2 regions of the Paenibacillus sp. 01T442 genome follow, and region 1 is predicted to be linked to the other one. Evidence: predicted binding sites of a transcription regulator. Region 1 holds the regulator's gene; the other holds the start of a gene.
What was found. Region 1 encodes LexA, which represses DNA repair genes until DNA is damaged. Its sites were predicted from a motif close to CGAACATATGTTCG; they were not measured.
Positions count from the first base shown of each region.

Region 1 (4,206 bases):
AACGCCCGTCGGTCACGCATAGAATGAACTGATMGGCTTTTTAACGCGAAGGAGACTAATTGAACTATGGACAATTTCAATCGAAATTTAGAAAAGTATGCAGAGTTAGTGATTCGAATCGGGGTTAACTTGAATAAAGGCCAAGATTTGTTGGTTGAAGCTCCCATAGAAACATTGGATTTAACAAGATTAATCGTTCAGAAAGCGTATGAGGCTGGAGCGAATTTTGTCCATGTGCATTGGCAGGATGATGTCGTTACGCGAAATAAATTTGATTATGCATCAGAAGATTCAATGGACTACTACCCGGAGTGGTATACGACGATGCTTGAACGTTTTGTTGAAAACGGAGGGGCCTTATTGAACATTAAGGTACCGAATCCGAATCTGTACGATGGCATTGATGCCAGCCTGATTTCAAGAGCTTCCAAAGCCGCATCAACGGCAAGAGCCAAGTATCAGCACTATGTACGAACAGGTGAGTTTAGCTGGTGTTTAATTAAAGCACCAACTGAAGCTTGGGCTTCGATTGTGTATGCGGATTTGCCAGAGGAGCAGCGTATTCCTGCGATGTGGGATGCTATTTTCCAAATTAACCGTGTATATGAAGAGAACCCCGTAGCAGCTTGGCAGTCCCATTTGGATACGCTGAAGGCGACACATAGCTTATTGAATGAAAGAAGCTATAAAGCTCTACGTTATCGAGCAACGGGTACGGATTTGCGTGTTGAACTGCCAGAAGGACACATTTGGCTAGGTGGGGATAATGAGAACGCTCGCGGTATCCGTTATGTAGCGAATATGCCAACGGAGGAAGTGTTCACCATCCCAAACCGAACAGGTGTTAGTGGTACGGTAGCGAGTACAATGCCTTTGAATATTAATGGTGCTTTAGTGGACCGGTTTACCTTTACGTTCGAAGCGGGCAAGGTTGTGGACTTCCAAGCGGAGGTTGGTTATGACCATTTGGCACGATTACTTGATATGGATGAAGGCGCGAGGTATTTAGGTGAGGTTGCACTCGTGCCGTTTGATTCCCCGATTTCCAATTTAAATCGTATTTTCTACAACACAGGCATCGACGAGAATGCTTCCTGTCACTTAGCGCTGGGTAGTTGCTATCCGATTAATTTAAAGGATGGCACTAAGTTATCGAATGAAGAGTTGAAGGCTCGCGGAGGGAATAGCTCCTTGATTCATGTGGATTTTATGATTGGTTCTGCTGAGCTTGAAATCGATGGAGAACTTGCAGATGGGACGATCGAACCGATCTTCCGTGCGGGGAACTGGGTATTGACGTTTTAAATGCAAAAAGCAAGGCTCTCAAGTGTTAATCCACTTTGGGAGCCTTGCTTTTTTGTGGTGTCTGCCGTTCTTACATATCTCGGAATAAACCAATGACACGACCAAGGATCGTTACATTTTTCAATAAAATTGGTTGTAAAGCGGAGTTCTCCGGTTGAAGGCGAATATGATCCTTCTCCTTGTAGAAACGCTTAACTGTAGCTTCATCATCTTCTGTCATTGCGACAACGATATCACCGTTATTCGCTGTTTGTTGCTGTTTAACGATGACATAGTCGCCATTATGAATACCAGCTTCAATCATACTGTCACCCATAATGCTAAGCATGAACACGTTGTTATCACCAACCATGCTTGAAGGAAGAGGGAAATAATCTTCGATATTCTCAGTGGCAGTAATAGGAACACCAGCCGTTACTTTACCAACAAGGGGAACACGAGCGACGGAGACGGCGAATTGGGATTCAGCACCATCAAGCCCTAGAATTTCAATAGCACGCGGTTTGGTTGGATCTCGACGAATCATGCCTTTTTTCTCAAGACGTTCCAAATGGCCATGCACAGTAGAACTAGAGGCTAGTCCAACTGCTTCGCCGATTTCTCGAACGGAAGGAGGGTAGCCTTTATCTTTCACTTCGTTCTTAATGAATTCCATTATTGCTTGTTGACGCTGCGAAATTTTACTCATAAGATATCACTCCAATACTGGGAATCATTACCCAAAGTATAACATAGAACCCGAGTTCGTACAAACATAAGTTCGAAAAACGGTTGACTCAAACATGTGTTCGTGTTATTCTAATATCAGAACAAATGTTTGGGGGATGAATTTTATGTATATGGCTTATTCACAATCTAACGGAACAACAACACTTCGGGGTACTGCTCATGCATCCAAAGGGATGACGATTAAACGCGGTTATGCGAAGCTACTTCTTCGTTTCATACTGATAGCAGTAATTCTTGGAACAGTGTTGTCGTTCGGTGCGATCGTACAAGCCTATGCAGGTGATGGTACTGTTACCGTGTCTACACCAATCACTTCCGCGCAACCATTAGCGAAAGATACTCAAAACGAGAAAGTTGTTATTCAAAGTGGTGATACGCTATGGGGAATTGCAGAAACTCACAAAAAGAAGGGTGAGAACACGCGTTCCTACGTCGAAAAATTGAAAGCATTTAATCACTTAACGAACAGTTCACTGCAAGAGGGGCAAGTTCTATTACTACCTTAATGAAATAATTCTTAGTTCACTATATAGATGTTTGTTTAAGACATAGTCGTCTGTTGCTATGTCTCTTTGCTTTGTATCCTTGACAATCCTATTCGGTGATGGCAAAGTAATACTCATATTGAAATTTTGACTGGGAGGATTACAATGAGTGACAGCATGGATAAGACGATTGAGCGAATCAATGAACTAGCTCGAAAGGCGAAGACAGTTGGCCTAACGGATGCAGAGATTGATGAGCGAAATGAGCTAAGGAAAATCTATATTAATGCCTTCAGGGGGAACCTAAAGGTTCAACTAGATTCCATTAAGTTTACTGACGAAGAGAAATAAGCCTACACACATAGATACTACATTCAAAGGGGAAATGAATGATGACGTTGAAAGCTGTGCTATTTGATTTGGATGATACYCTGTTATGGGACGATCGTAGTGTGGAGGAAGCTTTTGCTGCAACATGCGCAGAAGCAGCGAAGCAAGTCAATGGGTTGAACCCAGAGGAATTAGAAGCATCTGTTCGAAAGGAAGCAAGGAGTTTATATGAATCATTCGAGACGTTCCCATTTACCAAAATGATTGGGATTAACCCGTTTGAAGGACTGTGGGCCAATTTCACGCAAGGTGAGGACGAAAACTTCCGTAAATTACAGAAGCTAGCACCTGGCTATCGCACAGAATCATGGACTAGAGGACTTGCAGGACTAGGGATCGAAGATCGTGAGTTAGGGTTCAAGCTAGGTGAATTGTTTGCAGCCGAACGCCGCAGTCGTCCCTATGTATATGAAGAAACATTCCGCGTACTAGACGAGTTGAAAGGCAAATACAAGCTTCTTCTTTTAACGAATGGCTCGCCGGATTTACAGAAAGAGAAATTAGCAGGGGTTCCTGAGATTGCTTCTTACTTTGATCACATCGTGATTTCTGGAGAATTTGGACAAGGGAAGCCAGCAGCGGCTATCTTCAATTATGCATTGGGTCTGCTTGAGATTAGTGTGGATGAAGGTATTATGATCGGGGACAAACTGACGACAGATATTTTGGGGTCAGGAAGCATTGGTATGCGTAACATTTGGATTAATCATCATGGGCTTCAAAGTGGCGATGAGATCGTACCTGCTTATGAAGTGACGCGTCTTCAAGAAATTTTACCAATCATCAATAACGGTTAATTTCGAATAAAGAATAAAGCCCAACAGCTACTTTGGACACAATGGTCTAAAGTGCTATTGGGCTTATTGTGTTAACTTAACAATTAAGCTTTAATAAAGTCAGGATCATCAATGTTGTAAGCTACCCAGCCATCTTTTTCGATGAAAAGGCGAACAGCAACGATTTCACGATTATCCATCAAGGTGAAGAAATGATTCGTGTTCTCAGGAACAGAGATCACATCACCTGGCTCAAGTTCAACATCGAAATAGCCAAGTTCTTCGGATTTGATGATGAAAATTCCTTTTCCAGAAACGATAGCTCGGATTTCATCTTCGGTGTGCGTGTGCACTTGTTCGAATTTTTTCAGAAGCTCTTCAATATTCGGGGTAACATCAGATAAGGAGATGACATCCCAAATTTCATAGCCGCGTCTAGCAGCTAGATCCTTAATCTCAGCTTCATAAGTGGAAATGATCTCTGCTTTTTCATCATCGCTAAGAATGAATTTCTCGCGAAG
Region 1 is NZ_JBFTPF010000026.1:18,915-23,120, reverse strand. It holds gene AC1DLM_RS19575 (aminopeptidase) at 67-1,305, shown strand; gene lexA (transcriptional repressor LexA) at 1,376-1,993, opposite strand; gene AC1DLM_RS19565 (LysM peptidoglycan-binding domain-containing protein) at 2,139-2,540, shown strand; gene AC1DLM_RS19560 (DUF896 domain-containing protein) at 2,685-2,870, shown strand; gene AC1DLM_RS19555 (HAD family hydrolase) at 2,912-3,706, shown strand; gene AC1DLM_RS19550 (1,2-dihydroxy-3-keto-5-methylthiopentene dioxygenase) at 3,790-4,206, opposite strand, start outside.

Region 2 (4,206 bases), on a different contig from region 1:
AGCAAGCTCGTCCACAACTTGTGCTGACCTCTCCATACATTGCTCTGCGGAAAGAGAACCCCAATCTAGCTGGTCCTGCTGCAGCTTCTGAACGAACTGATTCAATGCTGCGTGGAACAATTGACCTATATCCGGCGCATCTAAGCGATAGACGCGACGTTCTTGAAGCCTTAAGCCATGTGATATGAAGTGCGAGAACGGACAGGCTACATACTTCTCCATTCGCGAAACGCTAGCACGTAAGTGCTGACCATATAACATTTTGCTCGTAGAGGTGGTAAGCCCCTTCTCTTTGTTTGTATATTGCAACGCCATTACCAGCGATTGTAGTTTCGTCTGCCAAACGGGTTGTTCCGCGTACCAATTGTACGCATCCCACCATAGCTCAGATATTCGGCCACCCAGCATCCAATGCTTCATACGAACAGCCAAATAGGAGATCGCCTGTGTCGGATGCGACAGATAGGCAGCTTGCTCACTTTCGGGGGCTTCCGCTGAAGGTTCTGCCAGAAGTAGAGGTTCTTCCGTTCCTGGAAAAAGCTGTCGCATCTGTCTGATCAACTCCGAAGGCAACAACGATTTCCCCTCTTCATCTGCTAACGGATAACTCATCCAAAGCCGCTTGCCTGGTACAGTCAACGATGTATAGACGATAAATTGCTCATCCAACAGCTTTCGACGGCTTCCATCTGCCATTGGTAATCCGGAGTCCATTAGAACACTGCGTTCTGCTTCTGTGAGCACACCTTTTTCAGCCATCTGAGCAGGAATAACCCCGTCATTTACACCTAAAATATACGCATACCGAATCCCGCTTGAGCGAGTTCGATCCATACTTCCGATCAACAATTGATCCATCGATGGCGGAACTAACCCCAGCTTCATGCTCTCCATTCCTGTTTCAATCAGGCCGTTAAACAGCTCTAAGGAAAGTTCATCATCGCCCATGGTTTCCACCAATTGATCCAGCATATCCATGACACTGTTCCACATTTGACCGTGCTCGCGAGCCATTTCTGGCTTACCATCACGTGTTGCTTGCTGTGTCCATGCTTCTAATTTCTCTGGCGCTTGAACGGTTACCAATAGCTCATAAACAGCTTCGACCTGAGCTTTGACCGAACGCGCTTGTGACAGGCGATTGGATAATGCAAGCAATGGACCAACAACCCACGATTTGCTCGTATTTAAAGCTTGAAGCTCCGCTGTTTGTTCATTTACCCCATCTTCTGCTTGCTCCAAATTGGCACGAAACTTATACGTCCATGGCTTGCCATCCGTCCATCTATAACCTTGAATCCCGAATGCAAGTACATAATTCTCTAATTTATCTAGCTCAGTCCTTTGCGTTGTCGCATCAAGAGGCAGCAGTAAGTCCGTTTTGATACAACGGAAAACGGCATCATAATGCCAATTATGCTGTATAACCTCGAGCGCAGAGCGAATGAATTCCACGAGTGGATGATGCAGCACTGAGCGCTTCTGATCGAAAAAGTGAGGGATCTCATAATCGGTAAGCACCATGTTTAACAGATCTTGATACCCTTCCATATTCCGCACCATGATGGCCATTTCACGCCAGCGCATACCATGCTCCCGAACTAACTGAAGCATGTCACGAACTGCACCTTCAACCTCTGCACGACGATGCACAGCTTCCCTAATAACGAGCTGGTCGCCAATCTTCTCTCCTGGAGAAGGCTTATATTTCGGTGCTCCACCTCCTATTCGACGATCAAAATTCTGCTCCAAATAGGCAAGTGCTGGACTATCCTCATATCGTGGAGAACGCTCTTGATCGAGATGTAGAACTTCAGCCGCATCAAGTCCAAGCTGCCATATCATATCTTGCAAACGTACCATCGTCGTAGCTGTGGGATGAAATAAATCCAATTCATCAGGGGTATCCCCCGCCTGCAGCTCGCGATCCAGACATAACGTAATCGTTACTTGCTTACAAGCAGCAAATAGCGCACCAAGCACCTTGAATTCTTGAGGTGTAAAGCCATGAAATCCATCAATCCAAACTGACGCTGAACGCAAATAAACCGAGTTCGGGACTTGCTCTGCGAGCAGCGTCAAGTAATCTTCGCCGTCCAAATACTGCCTCGCAAGTTCTGACTCAAATTGGCGATACACGAGTTGGATATCATGCATTTTGTCCCTTAGTAAGCCGTGTTCACCAAGGTTCGTTACTCGTTTATTTTCATGCGCTTCCAGCTGTTCTKCCGTCACACAATAGCGTTTCATTTCCGTAAAAAGCTGATTCAGTCGATCTACAAAGCCCATTTGCTCAGCAGAATGACCAAAGAGCCGGAGTTTATCCTTGTATTTATGTAAAATGCTCGTTAACAACAGTTTCTTTCCTGTATCATCTATAGGCAGCCGCGCCGTCCCGCCTTCTTCTTGCATAACGCGCCATGCTAATCGGTGAAAACTTAACACTTGCGCGCGGATCATACCTCGAATACTTGGATCCGATACCAGTGCATGCTCAGCTTGAAATGTAGCTTGTTCAGGAACAAGCAAAATCAACGGATCACCTTCGGGTGCCGATGCCAGCTGCTGTTTCATTTCCGTTAGACAGCGTTCACTCTTGCCGCTTCCGGCTCTACCAATCACGAATCGAATGGACATTCAGGACCTCCTAACACTTTCCGTCGGAAAGCTTGCTTCGTAAGCAATTCTCGTATTCAATCTCTCTATTCTATCATATTTTTAGTGATGAGTCGGCGTGGTAGATGATGGAGGGGGATCTCAGGAGTTTAATCGGCGATCGATATGCGAACGTATATTCTATTAGTATAACATGGAACGCAAAAAACGAAAAGGAATCGTCTATGAAACTATTGTAACTCGATCTTTATAAAATACACTACTAGCACTACTTCACTCCTGATCACAATAGCGCTTCGCTGGTAGTTGCTTAGTCCGATATCTCCGAACTAAAACAAGATTTACTTGTAATAACAGTCCAGTAGTCCGATTCTGCCGAATTATTTACCTTTTATCGCTGTGTGACAGTTGTTTGTGGTGATTTAGTTAGGCTTTTTAGGACTAAAATATATTTTTTGAAACAGACAGCGGGATTAAATCGGCATTTTTGGACTAATAGGTGCAGAGGAGTAATCAGAACCTATACTAGTAGAAAAATCGGACACTTTTGAGGTAAATCGACTATGATTCCCCGCATACACAACAAAAAAGCAAAGCCAGATTAACCGACTTTGCTCACTTCACCTTTATTTGCTGCGCACTTCAAAAATCGCAAACTTCAAATAATGTCCTTCATCCACGCCAAGAATACGCGGGTGGTCCATCCCTGCACCACGGAACTCAATTAAGCGTAGTAGCTTACCTGCATCCGTTGCTGCTGCATGAATCGTTTCAAGGAATAGCTCAGGATGCATGTGATACGAGCAGCTTGCTGTGACGAGATAGCCCCCTTCATTCACAAGCTTCATTCCATGCAAGTTGATGTCCTTATAGCCGCGGCAAGCTCCTTCCACCGCACTTTTGGTTTTGGCGAAGGCTGGTGGATCTAGAATAACCACGTCCCAAGTACGCCCACCTGTACCAACAGGCTTCGAGGTGTCTATCTTAGCTTGTCCAGCAGCACCAGCCACAGAGCGAAGCTTGCGCTCATCCAAGCCCTTCACCTGCGTACGCAAGTACTCAAACGCATCCGCGACGACGAATTCGACACGATCCTCGAAGCCATTCAAAGCAACGTTAGTTCGCGCGCTTTCAATCRCGTGCTCGGAAATATCAAGGCACGTAACTTTTTTCGCTCCAAATTGACAAGCATTCAGTGTGAAGCTTCCCGTATGAGAGAAACACTCCAGCACAGAAGCGCCGTCCCACAGAGGAAATGTAACAACTTTGCCATTAGCGTTCACCGGGAGCATTTGCGTTACGCCGTTCTCTTCAACTTCCGTCAAATTGATGCCACTGCGGTGACCCCAGCCAGTCATCAACGGAGCGATCGCCGCGCGATTCTCACGTTGGTCGAAGAAGTACCCCGTCTTCTGCCCTTCCTCAATATCAACGCGAATGCGAAGGCCATTTTCCAAAATATCAACATGCTTCGCACAATCGCCATACAGAAGTCCCTTTGTCTGCTTCAGACCTTCCAGTTCACGAATGGAAACGTCACTTCGCTCATAGATCCCTACTGGTTTCATAACTTGTACAAGCGCTTCGACA
Region 2 is NZ_JBFTPF010000059.1:8,871-13,076, forward strand. It holds gene addB (helicase-exonuclease AddAB subunit AddB) at 1-2,637, opposite strand, end outside; gene AC1DLM_RS27705 (class I SAM-dependent rRNA methyltransferase) at 3,243-4,206, opposite strand, start outside.
Region 2: a site for LexA is predicted at 2,785-2,798, ahead of addB (helicase-exonuclease AddAB subunit AddB). Genes of this name have one in related genera too.